DNA from 3 places in the Iodidimonas sp. SYSU 1G8 genome. Region 2 is predicted to be linked to each of the others. Evidence: riboswitches for the same ligand, from Rfam matches in the RefSeq annotation. Region 2 holds a riboswitch; each other region holds the start of a gene.
What was found. Region 2 has a riboswitch for cobalamin ahead of WJU17_RS01060 (ribonucleoside-diphosphate reductase subunit alpha). Riboswitches for the same ligand answer to the same signal wherever they lie in the genome.
Positions count from the first base shown of each region.

Region 1 (7,585 bases), on a different contig from region 2:
CTCGCCGTGCTGGCGCCCACCATAGGTCCGCTGGTGGGCGGCTGGATCACCGAGACGTTCTCATGGCACTGGCTGTTCCTGGTCAATGTGGCGCCGGGGATGCTCGCCGCCATGCTGGCATTTTTCGCTCTGCCGCGTCAGCGACCCGACTGGAAGCATGCGGCCGTGATCGACTGGCCGGCGCTGCTGCTGATGGCGTCGGCGCTGGCCGCGCTGGAGATCGGGCTCAAGGAGGCGCCGCAACGAGGGTGGGTCTCGACCGTGGTCGTCGGATTGCTGATCCTGAGTGTCGTGGCCTCCATCACCTTCGTGCGCCGGACACTGAAGCGATACTGGCCAATCGTCGATCTCAGGACATTCCATGACCGCCTCTTCAGCGTGGGATGCGTGTTGAGTTTCGTGCTCGGCGTGGGCCTTTACGGCTCGGTTTACCTCATGCCGGTGTTCCTGGGATTCGTCCGGGGCTACGGACCGCTGGAGATCGGCACGGTCATGCTGGTAACTGGCCTGGCCCAGCTGGCGACCGCGCCTCTCGTGGTCTGGCTCGAACGGCGGGTCGACGCGAGGCTGCTGACGGCCTGCGGCTTTACCCTGTTTGGCATCGGCATGGGCATGAGCGTCTTCCAGACTCCGCAGGCGGGCTTCGACGAGATGCTTTGGCCGCAGATCGTGCGTGGCAGCGCGATCATGCTCTGCCTCCTGCCGCCCACGCGTCTCGCGCTGGGTCACCTACCGCCCGAGCGCGTGGCGGACGCCAGCGGCCTGTTCAACCTGATGCGCAATCTGGGCGGGGCGATCGGTATTGCCCTCATCGACACGGTGATCTACGGCCGCGCGGCGCATCATGTCACCCAGCTGGCGGCGGATCTGATGGCTGGCAGCCGCGACGCGGCGCAGTTCGTCGGTTTGCCGCTCAAATTCTTCAAGGGCGTTCCGTTGAGCGGCCTGGACAGCGGCGCCATCGACTTCGCCCGTCCGCTGGTCGAGAAGGCCGGGCTGGTGATGGCGATCAACGAGGCGTGGGCCATGCTGAGTGCGATCACTGTTCTGGCCGTGCTCGCCCTGCTGGCGGTCGCTCCGCGCCGTCGGCGCCCGCGCGGCTGATCCGGAACCGCACGGGAGATACGCCTTTCTCGGCAATTGTAATCCGCCTGTAAGCGGCGTAGGTTCCGCCGCGATGGTGCCCGTGAGGGCTTCAAAGGGAACACGGAAAGGCTGAAGCAGGCCCAGGCCGTGGCTGTCCCCGCAACTGTAAGCGGCGAGTTTCGATGCGATTGACCACTGAGGCCTTGTGCCTTGGGAAGGTGCATCGAGGCGGCGACCCGCGAGCCAGGAGACCTGCCATCGCGTCGTCCTTCCAGCTACCGGGGTAGTGGGTGGTGCGGGTTTCCGCTGTGACGACACCGTAACTGGGTCGCACGCTGGTGGAAGCCGTACAATGGGACGTTGCCTGTCCTTCCTTTCAAGACAAACGACGCGAAACGCGTCCGGCTCGCCGTGCCCGTTCGACCTCCTGACCTTGTGGCTGTGGAGGAAACCGATGCCAATCAATAGAACAAGCCGGCGCAACCGGACATTCGTCAGCGCGGTCGCGCTTTTCGCGGTCGCGACTGGTCACGCCGTCGCCGCCGATGGCGTGCTGCCCGGCGATACCATCGTGGTGACCGGGGCCATGACGCCCGCGCCCGCCTCGGAGCTGGGCTATTCCCTGTCGGTGCTCACCGAGCAGGATATCGTGCAGCGCCAGAATCCGGTCGTCTCGGATCTGCTGCGCAGCGTGCCCAGCGTATCGGTCAGCCGCTCGGGCGGCCCGGGACAGCTCACCCAGATCCGCATGCGCGGCGCGGAAGGCAACCATACGCTGGTACTGATCGACGGCGTCGAGGCCAACGAGCTGAACTTCAACGGCGAATTCGACTATGCCTCGCTGCTGGCCGTGGGCGTCGAGCGAATCGAGGTGCTGCGCGGTGCCCAGAGCGCGCTCTATGGTTCAGATGCCTTGGGCGGCGTCATCAACATCATCACCAAGGGCGGCAAGCCGGGCTTCCAGGCGGAAGGCTCGGTCGAAGGCGGCTCGTTCGGGCAGCGCCAGGTGACGGCGCTGATGTCCGGCGGCGTCGAACGCTTCTATGGCGCGGTCTCTGCCGGCTATTTCGGTACTGACGGCATCAACTTGTCCCGCATGGGCACGGAAAAGGATGGATCGCGCGTCTTCACGGTCAGCGGCAAGGCGACAGCTCTGCTCAGTGACAGCTTCCGGCTGGATGGCACCGCGCGGCTGGTCGACAGCCACAGCGAGACCGACCGGCAGGATTTCGATTTTCCGTCGACGCCGACCAACGGCCTGATCATTGATTCCAGCGACGAGCAGGACAATCGCCAGTTCTATGGCCGGCTGGGCGGCGAACTCTCGCTGTTCGAGGGCACGTGGATTCACAAGGCGGCGGTTCTCTATGCCGACACCGAACGTGAATACATCAACGACAGCAGCGATCTCACGGGCAACAGCGGCTCGCGGCTGAAGTTCGAGTACCAGAACACGGTCAACTTCCAGACCCCGTCCTTTCTCGACGCGGACCACCATGTCACTGTCGCGTTCGAGCGCGAGGAGCAGGATTTCCAGAACTACGGCGCCGTCCCGGACGCGCTGGAGAACCAGAAGCGTTCCGACAGCCAGAACAGCTTCATCGGCGAGTACCGCGTCGGCTTTGCCGAACAGGTGTTCCTGTCCGCCGGCGTGCGTCATGACGACAACGAACTGTTCGCCGACGCCACCACCTACCGCCTCGCGGCGTCCTGGCGGATTCCTGGCAGCGGTACACGCCTGCACGGCAGCCACGGCACGGCGATCACCAATCCCGGCTTCTTCGAACTGTTCGGTTACTTCCCGGATTTCTTCGTCGGCAACCCCGGCCTGAGCCCGGAACGCTCGAGCAGCTTCGACGTCGGTGTCGAGCAGAAGTTCTGGGGTGACCGGATCACCGTCGACGTGACCTATTTCGACGCCAATCTGCACGACGAGATCGTCACGGTATTCGACTCCAATACCTTCCTGACCTCGGTGGAGAATCTGGTCGGCAAAAGCCGCCGCAAGGGTCTCGAGCTGATGCTTTCGGCCAATCTGACGGACGAGCTGTCCATCGGCGGCAGCTATACCTACACCAGCTCCAGGCAGCCGGCCGGCGGTCGTGAAGTGCGCCGTCCCAAGCATCTGGGCAATATCAACGTGAACTACGCGTTCGCGTCCGGTCGCGGCAACGTCAATCTCGACCTGTCGTATAATGGCAAGCAACTCGACAATGAATTCGTCGATACGACGCCTGAATTCATGGTGACGCTCGACGATTACCTGTTGGTGACCCTGGCGGCGAGCTATCGCCTGACCGAAGCCGTCGAAATCTACGGCCGGGTCGAGAATATGATCGACCAGGATTACGAGGAAGTGTTCTCCTACCGCTCCCCGGGCATTGGCGCGTTCGCCGGCCTGCGGGTGAAACTGGGAGAGTAAAGGAATGAAGGCGGCGGGTTGGCATGGCGTTTTGTTCTGCCTGCTCGCCGCCTGTTTCTGCCTGCCCGCCGAGGCGGCGCCCCGGCGCATCGTCTCCATGGGTCTGTGCACCGACCAGCTCGTGATGATGCTGGCCGATGAAGACACCATCCAGTCGGTCCACTGGGTCACGCAGGAAGCGGATGACTCCGCCATGGCCGGACGGGCCGCCCGCTACACAGCCAATCATGGCCTGGCCGAGGAGGTGCTGCGCATGCGGCCGGACCTCGTCTTCGCCGATGGTACCACATCGCCCCTCGCCACCGCCCTGCTGCGGCGCCAGGGCATTCCCATCGTCACCGTGCCCGTCGCCGATACGTTCGAGGGGACACGACGTAACATCCGGCAGGTGGCGGCCGCGCTGGGACGGCCCGCGAAGGGCGAGGCGATGGTCGCCGACTTCGACGCCGCGCTGGTTCGCACGAAGGGCGCCTTGGCCGGCGAAAACAGGCGCGCCCTGGTCTATGGCGCGAACGGCTTCTCCGCCGGCGTGCCCAGCCTGTTCAACGACGTCCTGACCCATCTCGGCTTGACGAATATCGCGGCCAGGCCGGGCATGGCCGGCTGGGTCAGCATGTCGGTCGAGGATGTGCTGCGGGCCGATCCGGATCTGCTGATCCTGGGCGAATATCGTCCCGAAGCGCCCTCCCAGGCCAATCTGATGCTGGAGCATCCGGCGCTGCGGGCCTTGCGGCGTGACCGTCCCGTCGTCAGCGTGGCGACCAATCTCTGGAACTGCGGCACGCCCTTCGTGGCCCGCGCGGCCGCCGTTCTTGTCGAACAGGTGCGCGGCATCGACACGGTGGCGCGGCCATGACGGGGGCGCGCGTCATTCGGGGTCCGGTACTGTACGGGCTGCTGGGCGGCCTCGTCGTCGCGCTGTTCGTGCTCTCCATCATGATCGGGCGCGGCGGCGCGTGGCTTCCCGCGGGAAGCGGCCTCGATCCCGCGGTCGCCGATATCATCCTCTACGAGGTGAGGCTGCCGCGCGCCTTGCTCGGCGTGCTCGCCGGCGCGTCGCTGGGGCTTTGCGGGGCCGCGTTGCAGGGGTTGCTGCGCAACCCGTTGGCCGAACCCGGGCTGGTCGGCGCCTCGAGCGGCGCGGCGCTCGGGGCGGTGATCGTGTTCTATTTCGGCCTGTTCGGCGGCGTGCTCGCCGTGCCGCTCGGCGGGTTCATCGGCGCGCTGGGCGCCCTGCTGCTGCTGTACCTGCTGGCCGGCCGGGCGCCCGAGGCCATGACCCTCATCCTGGCGGGCGTTGCCATCAACGCCTTTGCCGGCGCGCTGACCTCGCTGGCCCTCAATCTCGCCCCCAGTCCTTGGGCGGCGCTGGAGATCGTCTTCTGGATGCTGGGCTCCATCGCCGATCGGGGCATGGAACATGTGATGTTCGCCGCGCCCTTCGCGCTGGCGGGCATGGCACTGGTGACGACGGCGGGCGGCGCGCTCGATGCGCTGAGCCTGGGACAGGACACGGCGCGCAGCCTTGGGTTCAGCCCGCGCAATACCACCATACGGGTGATCCTCGGGACAGGACTTGCCGTGGGCGCGGTGGTTTCCGTCACCGGCATGATCGGTTTCGTCGGGTTGGTGGTCCCGCATCTGCTGCGGCCGTGGGTCGGGCACCACCCGAGCCGGCTGCTGCTGCCGAGCGCCTTGGCGGGCGCGGCGGTGCTGCTGGCCGCGGACATTCTCGTGCGGCTGCCGCTGCGGGGGCCCGAGCTGAAGCTGGGCGTGGTGACGGCCCTGATCGGCGCGCCGTTCTTTCTCCACCTCATCCTCAAGATGCGGCGGATCGATCCATGACGTTGCTCGCCGCCCACGATCTCCATGTCTCGTTCGGTGCCTTGCCCGCGGTGCGCGGTGTCGGCTTCACGGCCGATGCCGGAACGCTCATCGGCCTGATTGGTCCCAATGGCGCGGGCAAGACCAGCCTCATCCGCGCCCTGGCCGATCTGGTTCCGTTCACCGGCGCCGTCGAGATCGACGGCCGAGCCTCCAGCCGTTTTGGCCGTCGGGCCTTCGCGCGGCAGGTCGCCTATCTGGCGCAGAACCAGCCGGTGCATTGGCCTTTCACGGTCTCCGATCTGGTGGCGCTCGGCCGTCTACCGCACCGCGCGCCATTCCAGGGCGCCTCGCGAGATGATCGCGCGGCGGTGGAACGGGCGATCGCGCTCGCGGCCGTCGGCGACCTGTCCGCCCGCCGCGTCGATGCGCTGTCGGGCGGGGAACGGGCGCGTGTGCTGCTGGCGCGCGCGCTGGCGGTTCAGGCGCCCATCCTGCTGGTCGATGAGCCAATCGCCTCGCTGGACCCATACCACCAGATCGAGATCATGGAGGTTTTGCGCGCCTATGCCGAGGCGGGCGCGCTGGTCATCGCCGTGCTGCACGACCTGACGCTGGCGGAGCGCTTCTGCCATCGTCTGCTTCTGCTGCGGGATGGCGAGCTGCTTGCCGATGGCCCGCCCGCGACGGTCCTGGTGGATGATAACGTGCAGCGCGCCTATCGGGTCGCCGTCATCCACCACGTCCATGATGGACAGAGGATCACCGTGCCGTGGCAGCGGGTGAACGCGAAATAACCGCGCCGGCAGCGCACGGCCGTTTCGGCCCGCGACGCGCGCCTGTATAACCGGAGGATCCTTCCCGCCCGTCATGGCCCGCATGCGCATCCTGCACGTCTTCGATCACTCCATTCCGTTGCACAGCGGCTACACCTTCCGTAGCCTGGCCATTCTCCGCCAGCAACGGGCGTTGGGCTGGGAAACCCATCATCTCACGGGCCCCAAACAGGGCACGGATGAGGAAGCGACCGAGGCCGTCGAAGGCCTGGTCTTTCATCGCACCCGGCAGCCACCGCCATGGACCCGCTCCCTGCCGCTCATCAAGGATCAGGCCATTGTCGATGTCCTGGCGCGACGTCTCGAGGCGGTGGCGCGCCAGATCCGGCCCGATGTGATCCACGCCCATTCCCCGGTCCTCAACGCCCGCGCCGCGCTGGCGGTGGGCCGCAGACTGGGCATCCCCGTCGTGTACGAGATCCGCGCGTTCTGGGAGGACGCCGCCGCCGCCCATGGCACGTTCCGCGCCAACGGGGCGCGCTATCGTATCGCCCGCCATCTGGAAACCATGGCGGTCCGTCAGGCCGATGCCGTGACGACGATCTGCGAAGGCCTGCGCCAGGATATCGTGGCGCGCGGCGTCCCAGAGGGCAATGTGACGGTGATTCCCAATGCCGTTGACCCCGAAGAATTCGCCCATCCGCTGCCACCTGATCCGGCGCTGAAGGCGTCACTGGGTCTCTCGGACGCGGTCGTGCTCGGGTTCATCGGATCGTTCTATGGGTACGAAGGGCTCGACCTCTTGCTCGAGGCCATGCCGGCAATTGTCGCCCGCGCGCCTCAGGTGCGCTTGTTGCTGGTTGGCGGCGGCCCGGAGGAGCAGTCGCTGCGGGCGCAGGCCGCGCGCCTGTCTCTTGGTGAGTCCGTGATCTTCGCCGGTCGTGTGCCTCATCAGGACGTGGCGCGGTACTACGCGCTGGTCGACGCCTTCATCTACCCGCGCCATCCCATGCGCCTGACCGAGCTGGTCACGCCGCTGAAGCCGTTGGAGGCCATGGCGCAGCGGAAGCCCGTGCTCGCATCCGATATCGGCGGGCACCGCGAGTTGATCCAGCATGGCGCGACCGGACTGCTGTTTCCCGCAGGCCGTCCGGACGCCGTCGCCGATGCGGTCGCGGACTGGGTGGCGCATCCCGCGCGCGCGGCCGCGCTTCTCGACCAGGCCTATCGTTACGTGACCGAAGTCCGGACCTGGGCGAACAGCGTCGGCCGCTACGCGCCGGTCTATGGCCGCCTCGCCAGGCCATGAAAAAAGGGGATGCGCGAGGCATCCCCTTTGATCTCGTCGGTCGTCTTCAGGCCTATTGAGCGATGCGCAGATTATTGATCTCCGTCGCGATGGCGATGAAGGCCGCTTCCAGTTCGTCATTTGACGGCGTGTCGAAGTACTGGTCCGGCCGGCCGGCGCATTCCAGGA
Region 1 covers NZ_JBBYXJ010000002.1:803,216-810,800, forward strand. The annotation lists gene WJU17_RS14830 (DHA2 family efflux MFS transporter permease subunit) at 1-1,104, shown strand, start outside; cobalamin riboswitch at 1,162-1,361, shown strand; gene WJU17_RS14835 (TonB-dependent receptor) at 1,541-3,508, shown strand; gene WJU17_RS14840 (ABC transporter substrate-binding protein) at 3,513-4,364, shown strand; gene WJU17_RS14845 (iron ABC transporter permease) at 4,361-5,353, shown strand; gene WJU17_RS14850 (ABC transporter ATP-binding protein) at 5,350-6,129, shown strand; gene WJU17_RS14855 (TIGR04063 family PEP-CTERM/XrtA system glycosyltransferase) at 6,212-7,417, shown strand; gene WJU17_RS14860 (TadE/TadG family type IV pilus assembly protein) at 7,470-7,585, opposite strand, start outside.
Region 1: it holds a riboswitch for cobalamin, as region 2 does, so the genes downstream of both, WJU17_RS14835 (TonB-dependent receptor) here and WJU17_RS01060 (ribonucleoside-diphosphate reductase subunit alpha) in region 2, are expected to answer to the same signal.

Region 2 (7,585 bases):
CCCGACGCGGCCAGGGCCTGCTCCAGGTCGGCGAGAATATCGTCGATATGTTCCAGGCCGATGGACAGGCGCACATAGCCATCGGTCACACCCGTGGCCAGCTGTTCCTCCGGGGATAGCTGGCTGTGGGTCGTGCTGGCCGGATGAATGGCCAGGCTGCGCGCATCGCCGATGTTGGCGACGTGGTAGAACATCTTCAGTGCATCGATGAAACGGCGGCCCGCATCGACGCCTCCCGCCAGTTCGAAGCCGATCAGCCCACCATAGCCCTGTTTCAGGTAGGCGTCCGCCCGGCGGCGCGCCTCGCCCTTCTGCTGGCTCGGATGGATGACGCGGGTGACGTCGCCGCGGGCGGCGAGCCACGCCGCGACCTTGTTGGCATTGGCGCAGTGCCGCTCCATCCGCAGCGGCAGCGTCTCCAGCCCCTGCGCGATCATGAACGCATTCATCGGGCTCAGTGCGGGGCCAAGGTCACGCAGCAGCACTGTCCGCGCGCGCATGATGTAGGCGATGGGTCCCAGCGGCCGGACCGCGTCGGTCCAGACCGCGCCATGATAGCTCGGATCGGGCTGGGTGAGATTGGGCTGACGGTCGGAATGCGCCTCCCAGTCGAAGCGTCCGCTGTCGATGATCATGCCGCCGATCGAAGTGCCGTGACCGCCGATATATTTGGTCAGGGAGTACACGATGATGGCCGCGCCATGGTCAAACGGCCGGCACAGCAGCGGCGCGGCCGTGTTGTCCATGATCAGCGGGATCCCTGCCTCGCGTCCGATGGCCGCCACTTCCGAAATGGGGAAGACCTGCAACTTGGGATTCGGCAACGTCTCGGCGTAATAGGCCCGGGTGCGCGCATCGGTTGCCCGGCGGAAATTCTCCGGGTCGGAGGGATCGACGAAGCGGACCTCGATGCCTTGGGCGCGCAACGTATTGGCGAACAGATTCCAGGTCCCGCCATAGAGATCGGTCGAGCTCACCACATTGTCGCCCGCCGATGCCAGGTTCTGAAGCGACAGCGCCGACGCAGCCTGTCCCGAAGCGACCGCGAGCGCGGCCGCGCCGCCCTCCAAGGCCGCCATCCGGTCTTCCAGCACCCCGGTCGTCGGGTTCATGATCCGGGTATAGACATTTCCCAACTCCTCCAGCGCGAACAGACGGCGCGCATGGTCCGCGTCGCGGAACTGGTAGGACGTGGTTTGATAGATCGGCACGGCCACCGCGCCGGTCGTGGAATCGGCGCGATAGCCTGCGTGGAGCACCAGTGTTTCAGGGTTCGGGCTCTTTGTTCCACTCATGTGAGGCTCCTTGGACGATGCCAGTATGGTTGGCGAGCATGCCCGGCAGCCATGCCGGATGCAACGCCCCCACCTCATGCCGCCGCCAAAACTCCCCCATGCGGGCAGCATAATACCCCTCGTGACCGGAGACAATTCGGGCTCCAGCGCCAAGGTCCGCGGCTTCGCTTGGGGTTGCCGATGTCAACCTGATTATCACGAAATCGCGATCATCAATGCGCTTGACGATACCCCCTGCCGAGCACAAGATGTTGCGTCCACGGTGCCTCGAACAGTCATATTTGGGGTAAAAGGGAAGCCGGGAAGCAGGCAAAAACCCTGCGAATCCGGGGCTGCCCCCGCAACTGTAGGCGGCGAGCAACTGTCGTTCGCGTCACTGGCGGCAACGCCGGGAAGGCCAGGCAGAAGCGGTGACCCGCAAGCCAGGAAACCTGCCGTGGAAGTTGGAAACGTCCCTGGGCGGAGGGCCTTGGGGGTGCATGCCGGAGTTTAGCGCCGGATAGCGTCCTTCGATTCCCCGCCACGAGAAGAGAAAGAAACGCTGTATGTCTTCGCTCGCTTACGACTTCGACCGTAACGGACATCTGGTGCCGCAACAGCAGCCCGCAGCGCGTCTTCCCATTCCACCATCGCAGCTTCCCTTCAAATTCTCGGCGGACGCGTCATCGGCCGAGCCGGCCAAGCGCGCGCCGCTGCCCATGCCGCTGGCGCCGAAGCCGACCCCGGCCGACCTCGTGCTCGATCGCGGCCGCGACGCCCTGCTGACGCCCTTCGGCAAGGCGACGCTCGAAGATCGGTACCTGCTGCCCGGCGAGTCCTACCAGGATATGTTCGCGCGCGTCGCCTGTGCCTATGCCGACGATGTGGAACACGCGCAGCGCATCTATGACGCGGTCTCGCGGCTGTGGTTCATGCCCGCGACGCCGATCCTGTCCAATGGCGGCACCACGCGCGGCCTGCCGATCTCATGCTTCCTCAACACGGTGCCCGATTCCCTCGACGGCATCGTCGACATCTGGAACGAGAATGTCGCGCTGGCGTCCAATGGCGGCGGCATCGGCACCTATTGGGGCAACGTGCGCTCCATCGGCGAGCCGGTGAAGGGCTGCGGCGAGACCTCGGGGATCGTGCCTTTCATCCATGTGATGGACAGCCTGACCCTGGCGATCAGCCAGGGTTCGCTGCGCCGTGGCTCGGCGGCCGTCTATCTGGACATTCACCATCCGGAAATCGAGGAGTTCCTCGAAATCCGCAAGGCGTCCGGCGATTTCAACCGCAAGGGCCTGAACCTGCACCACGGCATCAACGTCACCGATGCCTTCATGGAAGCGGTGCGCGACGGCGCCATGTTCCCTCTGGTCAGCCCGAAGACCGGCCAGACCATCCGCGAGGTCAACGCCCGCCAGCTCTGGCAGCGCATCCTGGAGACGCGCATCCAGACCGGTGAGCCCTACATCCTCAATATCGACGCGGTGAACCGGGCATTGCCCAAGCATCAGCGCGATCTCGGCCTGAAGGTGTCCACGTCCAATCTGTGCAGCGAGATCACCCTGCCGACCGGTGTCGACCACCATGGCGAGGAGCGCACGGCCGTGTGCTGCCTGTCGTCGCTGAACGTCGAGACCTGGGATCAGTGGAACAACGAGCCGGGCTTCATCGAGGATGTCATGCGCTTCCTCGACAACGTGATGACCCAGTTCATCGAAGAAGCGCCCGACAGCATGAAGCGCGCCCGCTATTCGGCGTTCCGCGAGCGGTCGGTCGGCCTGGGCGTCATGGGCTTCCACTCGTTCCTGCAGGCGCGCGGCATTCCCTTCGAGAGCGCCATGGCCAAGTCGTGGAACATGAAAATCTTCCGCAAGATCCGCCGCGAGGCCGACGCGGCCTCGGTCGCGCTGGCGGAAGAGCGCGGCCCCTGCCCCGATGCGCTGGAGCGCGGCATGAAGGCGCGCTTCAGCCACAAGCTGGCCATCGCCCCGACCGCCTCGATCAGCATCATCTGCGGCGGCACCAGCGCCTGCATCGAGCCGATCCCGGCCAACATCTATACCCACAAGACGCTGTCCGGCGCCTTCCCGGTCCGCAATCCGTATCTGCAGGACCTGCTCGCGCGCAAGGGCGAGGATACCGCGGAAACCTGGCAGTCCATCGTCGAGCATGAAGGTTCGGTGCAGCATCTGGCGTGCCTGGACGAAGACGAGAAGGCGGTATTCCGCACCGCGTTCGAGATCGACCAGCGCTGGCTGATCGACCTGGCGGCCGACCGGACGCCCTTCATCTGCCAGAGCCAGTCCCTGAACCTCTATCTGCCAGCGGACATCGACAAGTGGGACTTGCACATGCTGCACTGGACCGCTTGGGAAAAGGGCATCAAGAGCCTGTATTACTGCCGCTCGAAATCGATCAGCCGCGCCGCTTTCGCGGGCCAGCTCGAAAAGGCCGAGATGCACGTGGTCCAGGGTGAGCGCACGGATTACGAGGAGTGCCTCGCATGTCAGTGAGCGACCTGTCCCATGTCGACCCGCGCAGCCTGATCGGTACCGGCAAGGTCGGCCTGCTGACGGCCACCGGCACCTATGACGTCGATCGCTATCCATGGGCCTACGATTTCTGGAAACGCCAGCAGCAGACGCACTGGATGGGCGAAGAGGTGCCGCTTGGCGCGGACATCAAGGACTGGACCTCGGACCGTGTGACGCCGGCCGAGCGCGCCCTGCTGACCCAGATTTTCCGCTTCTTTACCCAGTCGGACGTGGAAGTGGGCGACAACTATCTGAAGCGCTACATCCCGATCTTCCAGCCGATCGAGGTGCAGATGATGATGGCCGCCTTCACCAACATGGAAACGGTGCATATCGACGCCTACGCCCTGCTGCTGAAGACGCTGGGCATGCCGAAGGCCGAATTCGAAGCGTTCCGCGACTATCGTGAAATGCGCGACAAGGCCGACTACATGCACACCTTCGGTGTCGGCACGGTGTCGGACGTGGCCCGTACGCTGGCCATGTTCGGCGCGTTCACCGAGGGCATGTCGCTGTTCGCCAGCTTCGCCATGCTGCTGAACTTCCCGCGCCACAACAAGATGAACGGCATGGGCCAGATCGTGTCATGGTCGGTGCGGGACGAGAGCCTGCACTGCGAGGGCATCATTCGGCTTTACCATCAGTGGAATCGCGAAACCGGCGCCGTGACCAAGGCCGTGCGCGACGACATCATCGACGTGGCCAAGACCATGGTCCATCTGGAGGAACAATTCGTCGATCTGGCCTTTGGCCTGGGCGGGATCCAGGGCATGACCGCCGAGGACATCCGCGCCTATGTTCGTTATGTCGCCGACTGGCGGCTGACCCAGCTGAAGCTGTCGCCCGTGTTCGGCTACTTCAGCGAGCACGACAACACCTACAGCCAGATCAAGGCGCATCCGCTGCCGTGGCTGGTGGAAATCCTGAACGGTGTCGAGCACGCCAACTTCTTCGAGCAGCGCGCCACGGAATATTCGAAGGGCGCGACAAAGGGAAGCTGGGATGGCGCCAATGGCGTCTGGGCCGCCTTCGATGCCAAGCGCCAGCCGAAGGAAGAGCAGAAGCTGCTGGTCTAGGGATCAGGAACCTTGTTTCCGGCCGGCCTCAGGCTCTCGCCTTGGGCGACATCAGCTTCTGGATCTGCCGGGAATCAGCGACCAGCCTGTCCTGCGAATCCCAAATCTCGCCGTCTTCCTCGAAGAATCCGCGCGTCAAAAGGCGCGTGGTGAAACGGAACCGCAGCCACCCCGGCGCGGGGCGCCGGCGCAGATGGGTGGTCAGCTCGATTGTCGGCACCCAGCCGGTCGCGCCGACCACGTTGAAGATCGCCGGCGGCACGGCATCGGCGAACATCAGAACCGAATACAGATCGGGCTCGAGCCCATCCTTGAAACGGATATAGCCCGCCATCTCCCCGACCCCGTGCGGCGTCGCCCTCGCCCAGCCCATGTGGGTGGGGTGAAAGCGCATGTCGATCAGTTCCTGGAACTTGGGCGACTTGCCTTCCACATAGGGGTGCTCGACGCACTCTTCCGGCGGCGGCAGGTCCGGCGGGGTCGCATGCACGACCGACTTGCCGGTCGCCAGATCGAAATCGGTGAAGGTGGCGGTGAAATGGGTTCGCTGCACACCTTCCTGGATCAGCCGGGCCAGGCCGGTCGACGTGGTGAGGCTGCGTCCCAGACGCTCGGTCAGGATCTCGACAGGCCCCGCCGAGGAGCGCTTCATGTAATGTCCGGTAACGGTCAGCGGATGCGGATGCTCTAGCGTGCCAGCCAGGGCCCGGACGGCGATGGCCATCAGGTAACCGCCATTGGGCGTGCCGCCCGCGATGCCCCACGTCTCGTGAAAATTGGCCAGGAAGCGCGTATCCGCGACCTTCTCGACAGCGGTTTCCAGGTCGAAGAATGACGGTGTTCCGTTGGCGGACATGATGTGGCTTCCCTTGCAACTCCGGCGACGGCTTAGCGAAATTCAACGGCGCTGGCAATGGCCGAGGCCCGGCTATTCCCCGGGACGCGCCGCCGGACCCGGTGTCTCAGACTCGTTCTTCGGATCAGGCGATCCGAACGCGATCTTGCCGGCACGCCTGCCGAGCCATGCCTGAATGTCATCGACGATGGTGAAGACGACCGGCACATAGACGAGGCTGAGCACCGTGGAGGTGATCAGGCCACCGATCACGGCAATGGCCATGGGCGAGCGGAACTCGGTATCCGCGCCGATGCCCGCGGCGATCGGCAACATGCCGGCGCCCATGGCGAGCGTGGTCATGATGATCGGCCGGGCGCGCTTGTGGGCGGCGTCCAGCAAAGCCTCGCGCCGCGTCGCGCCCCGCTCGGCGCGGGAGACGATGGCGTATTCGACGAGCAGGATCGAATTCTTCGCCGCGATTCCCATCAGCATGAGGATGCCGATCAGCACCGGGACCGAGAACGGCTTGTCGAGAAGCAGGAGCAGACCGAATGCGCCGCCGAATGACAAAGGCAGCGCGGTCAGGATGGTGATCGGATAGCCGAAGTTCCGGAACAGCAGAGCCAGCACGAAATACATCAGCAGAATGCCGGTCACGAAGGCAAAGATGAAGCCGTTGAGCAGTTCACCCAGATTCTCCACGTCGCCGGTCGGCACCTCGAACACCCCCGGCGGCAGGTTCTTCATGGCCGGCAGCGAATAGACCAGATCGTTGGCCTCACCCAGCGGCAGACCGGCAAGTTCGGCCTCGATCACCGCGTTACGGCGCCGGTCGAGCCGGTCGATCTGCGACGGGCCGGCGCCGAATGAGACATCGGCCACCGACGACAATGGTACGGAACCGCCATTGTTGGTCTGGACGCGCAAATTGCGGATCGTATCCAGGTCGCGGCGCGCGTCCTCCACCAACATCAGGCGAATGGGAATCTGCCGGTTGGGCAGATTGTACTTCGGCAGGTTGACATCGACGTCGCCGAGGGTCGCCACCCTGACCGCCTGCGCGATGGTCTGGGTCGCGACACCCAGAGAGGCGGCTTTGTCCGCCTTGGGTGTGATGAGGATTTCCGGGCGGGCAAGATTGGCCGTGGATGCGACGTTGTTCAGTCCGTCGAGACCGCGCATCTCTCGCTCCAGCTGGCGCGAGGCGCGGGTCAACGCCTCGGCGTCGTCGCTGACCAGCGCGATCTGAAGCTTGGAGCCGCTGGAGCCATCGGCGCCGAAACGCACGCGCACCCCGGGCACGGCAAGCAATGTCGGACCCACATCGGCCTCGAACTCCTGCTGGGTCAGGTCACGGTCGCCGCGCGGTACCAGATTGACGGTCATCGTCGCCCGGCGCACCTCACCCTGGGTGCTGCCACCACCGCCCGGTCCCATCAGCTGGATGCTGGTGCCCAGGGCGACGTAGATGGATTCCACTTCGGGCCGCTTCTTGAGAATGTCCGACAGGCTCGCGACAACCGCGTCGGTTTCGCTCAGGTTCGCGCCCGGCGGCAGCTCCACGGACATGACGGAGCGGCCGGTATCGCTGACCGGGACGAAGTCGAACTTCATGAAGGTTGCCATCAGCACCGAGATGACGACGACGCCGAAGCCGGAAAGGATGACCTTGACCCGGTGGTCCAGCGCCCAGCCGACGATTGCCAGATAGCGCGGCATCCAGCGCGGCTCGTCATGCCTGAGGTCGCCACCCTTCAGCAGATAGGCGCCCATCAGCGGCGTGATCGTGCGCGCGACCAGCAAAGAGAACAGCACCGAGACACAAGCCGCGATGGCGAAGGCCCGGAAGAACTG
Region 2 covers NZ_JBBYXJ010000001.1:213,947-221,531, reverse strand. The annotation lists gene WJU17_RS01065 (PLP-dependent transferase) at 1-1,295, opposite strand, end outside; cobalamin riboswitch at 1,539-1,749, shown strand; gene WJU17_RS01060 (ribonucleoside-diphosphate reductase subunit alpha) at 1,841-3,796, shown strand; gene WJU17_RS01055 (ribonucleotide-diphosphate reductase subunit beta) at 3,787-4,893, shown strand; gene WJU17_RS01050 (thioesterase family protein) at 4,922-5,749, opposite strand; gene WJU17_RS01045 (efflux RND transporter permease subunit) at 5,822-7,585, opposite strand, start outside.

Region 3 (7,585 bases), 140 kb from region 2:
GGTCGGCGATTTCCATCAGTTCGGCCTTGGCATTGCGTCCGGTCACGATGACGTGGGTATCCGCCGGCTTGCGGCGCAGGAAATCGATGACTTCCTCGAGCGGCAGGTACTCGTAGCGGAGCACGATGTTGAGTTCGTCGCACAGCACCAGCTTGTTGGCCGGGTCCATGATCATGGCCTTGGCCTCGTCCCATGCGCGGCGGGCCGAAGCGATGTCCTTGGCGCGGTCCTGCGTGTCCCAGGTGAAGCCCTCGCCCAGCACCTTGACCGTGACCTGATCGGGAAAGGCGTTCAGCACCGCCATCTCTCCCGTGTCCCACGCCCCTTTGACGAACTGAACGACACCGACCTTGAAGCCGTGGCCGATAGCCCGGCAGACCATGCCCAGCGCGGCCGTCGTCTTGCCCTTGCCCGCGCCGGTGTGAACGATCAGCAAGCCCTTCTCGATGGTCTTGCCTGCGACGATCTTGTCGTGGGAGGCCTTGAGCTTGCGCATCTTCTGGTTGTGGCGGTCGTTCGCCGCCGCGTCGTCGACATGGCTCATGAGATATCTCCGTTGATGTGGTCGAGCAAAAGGCGCGTATCGTTCCGGGCCGGTTTCCAGAGATGGCGGTCCAGCGCCTCTCTGAAACGCTCGGCCATTTCGCGCAAGGCAGCGGGATTGTGTCCGCGCAGGAAGTCCAGCACCGCCGGCTCGGCCAGGTAGGCATCGAACAACTGGTCGAAATGGTGGTCCTTCACCGCCCGGGTCGTCGCCGCGAAGCCGAACAGATAATCGACCGTGGCCGCCATTTCGAAACCGCCCTTGAATCCATGGCGCATGACGCCCTCGATCCATTTGGGGTTGGCCGCGCGGCCCCGGACGATGCGCCCGAGCTCGTCGGCCAGGGTTCGTATCCGGGGTGTCTCGGGGCGGGAATGGTCATTGTGGTAGATCACGGGTTCACCGCCGCGCAGGGCGCTTACCGCCGCGGCGATGCCGCCTTCGAACTGGTAGTAATCATCGGAGTCCAGCAGGTCGTGCTCGCGATTGTCCTGGTTCTGGATGACCGCTTCGGCGGCGGCGAGCCGTGTCTCGAACCCTTGACGGTCGGCGACGCCCTCACTGCCCGCTCCATAGGCCCAGGCGCCCCATTCCAGATAGGCATCGGCAAGATCCGCCTGGGTGTCCCAGATCTTCTCGTCGATCAGCGCCTGGAGGCCTGCGCCATAGGCGCCCGGCTTCGACCCGAAGACCCTGTATCCCGCCCGGCGCTCCGCCAGCGCGGGATACTGCCCCGCCGCGACGCGTGCATCGCGATCCCGACGGAAGCACGCCGCGAGCGGATTGGCCTCGTCGGACTCGTCCAGGTTCATCACCGCACGCGCGGCGGAGTCCAGCAGGTCGATCTGCGCCCCGAAGGCGTCGCGAAAGAAGCCCGATACCCGGAACGTCACATCCACCCGCGGGCGCCCCAGCACCGTCTGGGGCATGATTTCGAAACCGGTAAGCTTGCGGGTGGTGTCGTCCCAGGTCGGCCGGACGCCCATCAGCGCGAGGGCCTGCGCGATATCGTCGCCACCGGTCCGCATGTTGGAGGTTCCCCAGGCCGAAATCGCCATGGCACGCGGCCATGCGCCCTCGCGCTGGCGGAAATCCTCGACCAGCATCTGCGCTGACTTCCACCCCAGCGCCCAGGCGGCCTGCGTGGGAACGGCGCGGGTGTCCACCGAATAGAAATTGCGCCCGGTCGGCAGCACGTCGGGCCGGCCGCGCGTCGGCGCGCCGGACGGCCCGGGCGGCACGAAGCGCCCATCCAGTCCCCGCAACAGGCCATCCAGTTCGGCCTCGCCGCAGGCCGCGACGGAAGGCGCCAGCACCTGCTCCAGCCAACCGAGAACCGCGGTCGTGGCGTTCCACTCCGGCGGGATGGGGCAGCCGGACACCAGGCCGCTCGCCAGTAGTTCCAGCCGCTCTACCGTATCGCCGCACGTCCGCCAGGGCGCCGCGGTCAGGGCCCGCAGGATGTCAGGCCTTGGGCCAAACCACGGATCGCCCATCACGCAGTCGAGCGGATCGAACCCGGCCAGTCCCAGATCGCCGGCCATCGCCCGCAACAAGGACATGTTGGCGCCCTTGCCATCCAGCCGCGGCGTCCTCATGAGGGCAACGAGCAGGTCCACCCGCTGCCGGCCGTCCGGCGCCCTGCCGAATATGTGCAGGCCGTCGCGGATCTGCAGTTCCTTCAGCTCGCACAGGTAATTGTCCAGCGCGGCCAATGCCTCGTCTCCGTCGCCCACGGCGCCACAGTCCTTGTCGAGGCCGCTACGCGCGGCCAGATCGAGGATGTCACGGCGCAGGATCTTGAGGCGGCGCGGGTCCATGCCCGACGCCTCGTAATATTCGTCCACCAGCGCTTCCAGGTCCTTCAGCGCTCCGTAACTCTCGGCCCGGGTCAGCGGCGGCGTCAGATGATCGATGATGACGGCGCCAGCGCGGCGTTTGGCCTGGGTTCCCTCGCCCGGGTCGTTGACGATGAACGGATAAAGATTGGGCATGGGCCCCAGCGCAGCCTCCGGCCAGCAACCGGCGGAGAGCGACACCGCCTTGCCCGGCAGCCATTCCAGATTGCCGTGCTTGCCCAAGTGAACGGCCGCATGGGCGCGGTACTCGTGGCGCAACCACGCATGAAAGGCCAGATAGTTGTGCGGCGGCACCAGATCGGGGTCGTGATAGGTCGCTGCCGGATCGGTGTTGTAGCCGCGCGCGGGCTGCACGCAGACCGCCACCGAGCCGAACATGAGCACGGACAGGACGAAGCCGGGCTCTCCATGCCGTTCGCTGAAGAACGGGTCGCTCTCCGGCGCGCCCCAGCGGCTGGCCACCTCCGCCTGGCTGGAGCCGGGAAGACCGGCGAAGAACGCCTGGTACGCCGTCAGCGGATAAAAGACGCCGCCCTCGCGTGTCGCACGGTCAGGCAGCGCGTTGGTCGGACCACGCGACAGCAGCGCCATCAGCGCCGTTCCGCTCGCGGGAACGTCAGGCACATCGTAACCAGCATCGGCCATCGCCCGGAGGATGACCACGGCGCTTTGCGGGGTATCGAGCCCTACCCCATTGCCCAGCCGGCCATCGCGATTGGGGTAGTTCGCGAGGATCAGCGCCACGCGGCGCGAGGGCGCGGGCGTCGCCGCGAGCCTTGTCCAGGCCAGGGCGAGATCGGCGACGAAATCGACGCGGTCCGCAAGCGGCCTGTGGGCGACGATGGGGCACTGGGTGCGCGCATCGAACCGCGTTTCAGCCTTGAAAGCGACGGCCCGGCTGATGATCCGTCCATCCACCTCGGGCAAGGCGACGTTCATGGCCATGTCGCGGGGCGACACACCCTGATTGCCTGAGGCCCAGGCCACTTCCGAGCCGCCTGAGAGAATGACCTGCAACACGGGGCAATCGGTGTCGTCCAGCGGCGACATGCCGCGCGCGCCACCCGGCGCCGAGACTGCGAAGGAGGTGCAGTTCAGCACCGCCGAGGGTGGCCATTGGGTAAGCAGATCACGCAGGATCGCCGCCGACTCCGGGTCCCGTAACCCCTGGAGAAACACGGGCACCGGATCGAGGCCTCTCGCAACGAGCGCCGAGATCAGCGCGTCGATGGCCTCCGTGTTCCCCGCCTGCACCAGCGCGCGATAGAACAGCACCGGCACCCGGCCGCCACCGCCGATCCAGCGCGCCTCGAGAGCGTCGCGATCAGGCTGGCCCTCGCCCGGCCAGTACAAGCCGGCATTGGGAAGCGGCGCCGGTTCAAGCCACGGGCCCGCGGCGCATCCCGCCAGAGCGGCGGCATACCGCAAAAATTCTCCCGCGTTACGAATGCCACCATGGCGCAGATAGGCCCACAAGCGCTGATACGGCGCGCCCTGAAGGCTGGACATGGCCTCGAATTCCGGTTCCGGCCGGTCGTCGCCCGGCAAGGCCAGGAAAACGATGTCGCGGGCGCGGCAGGCGTCGGCGAGCTGCTCGAGGCCATAGGGCCAGTAGGAACGACCTCCGAGAAGATGCACGACAACAAGACGGGCATGGACGATCACGCTTTCGACGTAGAGATCGACCGACAGATTGTGCCGCAGGCGCAGCAGGTTCGCGAGGCGCACCCGGGGGAACCCGTCGCCCAGATCGTCCGCCGCGCGCGCTAGGCACGCCAGTTCGGTATCAGCGGCGGACAACACGACGATATCGCCCCGTGTCTGCCCCAGATCGACCGCCTCGGCGCCGTCGTCCACGGTCCCTGGCTGTGTCGCAAGAAGATGCATCAGGTCATCGCGGCCAACAGCGCCGCGCTGATGACATCGCGCTCGAGACCGGTTTCACCGATCACGACCAGGCGGGTCGTGCGCATCTCTCTCGGGTCCCAGCTCCGGTCGTAATGATGCTGGATACGCGAGCCGACAGCCTGGATCACCATCCGCATGTCCCGCCCCGCCACGGCGGCGAAGCCTTTGAGGCGAAGGATGTCATGGGTCTCGATAACCGTTTGCATCGCCGCGATCAGCCTTGCCGGATCGGCGACCGTGCCGCCCTCCAGCACGAAGCTGTCGAAATCATCATGGTCGTGATCGCCGTCGGCGTCGTGATGGGAGGGGCGAGAGTCCAGATCGTCCTCGGCCCCGGCCTTCAGCCCGAGCAGTACATCCGCGTCGAGCTTGCCCTGGACCACGGAGAGCAGCTTGACCGAGGGGGGCAGCATCGTGCGCAACAGGGCGCGCGTGTCCTCCAGCGGGGCGTGTTGCAGCAGATCCGTCTTGTTGAGCAGGACCAGATCCGCGCAGGCCAACTGGTCCTCGAACAGTTCCTCCAGCGGATTGTCGTGATCCAGCGCGCCGTCGGCCGCGCGCTGGGCCGCCAGTGCGTCCTCGTCATCCGCGAAGCGGCCCTCGGAAACAGCCGCCGCGTCGACCACGGTCACCACGCCGTCCACGGTGACCCGGGTGCGGATTTCGGGCCAGTTGAAAGCGCGCACCAGTGGCTTTGGCAGGGCGAGGCCCGACGTTTCGATGATGATGTGATCGGGCGGCGCGGCGCGGTCCAGCAACATCTGGATCGTGGGCAGGAAATCATCGGCGACGGTACAGCAGATGCATCCGTTGGCCAGTTCGACGATGTCCTCGTCGCGGCAGGTCTCCTCGCCACAGCCCTTGAGCAGATCGCCATCGATACCCACGTCGCCGAATTCGTTGACGATCAGTGCCAGGCGGCGACCGCCCGCGTTCCGCAGCAGGTTCCGGATCAGCGTTGTCTTGCCGGCGCCGAGGAAGCCGGTGATGACGGTGGCGGGGATCTTGGCGGTCATTCGTCCTGTCCTTCATGAACGGCATGGGAAAGGACGGGACACATGGACCAAAGGCGCCGCGACACGGGCAACCGATGGACACTACGTGCCCCGGTGCACCCCGCCCGGGCCTTACGCTATCGATGATTCGAGCCGGTCTCCTGGCTCGCGGGTCACGGCCACCCTGCCCGCCTTCCCAGCGCCTGCGCGCCAGTGGCATCCACGGCAGAATGGCTATCCGCTTACAGTTGCGGGGGCAGCCGCGGCATTGCGACCCTCGTCGCGCACCGCATTCCCGTTGGACGTTTCCGTCCGCTCGAATGCTTCAGTCATACGCCCGGCAGCACCGGGCGGTCAATCTAGGCGTCGAAGATGAAGGTCTCGGCAGGGTTTCGCGCCTGCCAACCGTGGCGCTCCAGCTCCGGGTCGAGATGTTCCTCTTCCGGATAACCCACGCAAAGATAGCCGGTGAAGCGCCACGCGGCGGGCATGGCAAGGTCCCGGGCCAGACGCTCCGGATCGAGGATGGACAGCCAGCCGATACCCAACCCCGCCGCCCGAGCCGCCAGCCATAGCGTGTGGATGGCGCAGACGGTCGAATGGACCAGCGTCTCCGGCATGGTCCGGCGACCGAGACCGTGCCCGGCCCGCGGCTCCATGTCGGTGAACACCGCCAGATGAACAGGCGCATCGAGGCCAGCAAGCTTCAGGGACTGGTAGAGCGCCGCCTTCTCGCCCTCGTAGCCGGCCAACGCGGCATAGTTGGCGGCGCGGAAATTCTCGGCTACCGCCTCGCGGAGCGCAGGCGTCGTCACGCGGACGAAGCGCCAGGGCTGGCTGTTGCCCACGCTGGGAGCGAGCGCCGCCAAGTCGAGCAGATGCCGCACCAGCATATCCGGCACCGGATCGGTCCGGAACCGCCTGACGTCACGACGCCAGGCAAGGAGCGATTCCAGGTTCTCAAGAGCATCCTGTCCGGGACCGGGTTCCCTGGCGGTCATGCGCAAGCGGGCCGGTTCACGTAGTCGACTCGCCAACCCGCGCCGCCGAACGAGGTCATGGCGGTAGCCGACAAATGATCGACGGCGAAGCCGAGCGCCCTGCCCGCGGGCATATCGAGGGCGACGGCGAGCGCGGCGCGGATGGTTCCGGCGTGGGCGATCAGCCATAGCGTCCTGCCCGCATGATCGGCCTCGATCTCCCGCATGGCGGCCCTGACACGCGCGACCACGTCGTCGAAGCTTTCTCCGGCTGGCGGCCGAAACGCGGCCATGCCATCGAGAGTATCCGGCATCAGCCCCTGCGACACCGTGTAGTCCCTCCCCTCCCAGTCACCGAACGACTGCTCGACCAAGCCGTCGCGAAGGTCCTGCGGCAAGCCGAGGGATTGGCAGATCACCGCCGCCGTGGAGCGGGCGCGCCGGAGCGGGCTGACCAGCAGAGCATCAGGCCGGGATACGGCCCATTCGCCGACGAGGGTGGCCTGAAACGGAAGGACATCCACGTCCAGTCTGCCGCAGAAGCCGGCAGAGGGCGCCGTCGCCGCATGGCGAAACCATATCCATCTGGTGGCTGACACCGGACGTCCTTCTTTTGAACCGTTCGCACCTTCACGACGCCACGCTGACGCGACATGACGCGGATGGCGTGATCAGGCGAGAAAACTGAACCGATTCTGAGACAGCGCTGGCATGGACTCACGCAAGGTGGCTGGGCCGGCGACGCTGATCCGAGATCGAGAGATACGCCCACCAACCGTAGACATTACGCAGCAAAAACCACGAGTTAGCAGGCAGGGGGAATGGCGGAGAGGATGGGATTCGAACCCACGATACGGCTTTTGACCGTATAACGGTTTAGCAAACCGCCGCCTTCGGCCACTCGGCCACCTCTCCACCGCCGTTCGTACTCAAGAGGCGGCGGGGTGTCAACGGTTTAGCCGAGCGAATGCAGGATCAGGGCTCGATATCGTCCACATCGACCTGTCCGCTGAGCCGGCGCTGTACGTGGGACCAGGACATGCCGACCGCCATGACGATGCTGAGAACGATCTGAATCAGGAAGGCGAGCACCCAGGGCGTCTCCACGTCCAACATCCGATAATCGACGAGGAGCCAGATGAAGACGGCGAACACCGCCACGATCAGGGCGATACCCATCGGCCCGAGCGACAGCCAGGTGGCGCGGAAGTAAATGCCAAAGCCGGCGACCAAAAGCAGGCCGATCAGTATCTTGAGCGGAATGTCCCCACTGCCCTCGGCCTCTCCGAAGGCGCTGAC
Region 3 covers NZ_JBBYXJ010000001.1:69,396-76,980, reverse strand. The annotation lists gene cobO (cob(I)yrinic acid a,c-diamide adenosyltransferase) at 1-544, opposite strand, end outside; gene cobN (cobaltochelatase subunit CobN) at 541-4,290, opposite strand; gene cobW (cobalamin biosynthesis protein CobW) at 4,290-5,327, opposite strand; cobalamin riboswitch at 5,440-5,641, opposite strand; gene bluB (5,6-dimethylbenzimidazole synthase) at 5,666-6,307, opposite strand; gene WJU17_RS00360 (histidine phosphatase family protein) at 6,304-6,885, opposite strand; tRNA gene WJU17_RS00355 (tRNA-Ser) at 7,109-7,201, opposite strand; gene WJU17_RS00350 (DUF6524 family protein) at 7,262-7,585, opposite strand, start outside.
Region 3: it holds a riboswitch for cobalamin, as region 2 does, so the genes downstream of both, cobW (cobalamin biosynthesis protein CobW) here and WJU17_RS01060 (ribonucleoside-diphosphate reductase subunit alpha) in region 2, are expected to answer to the same signal.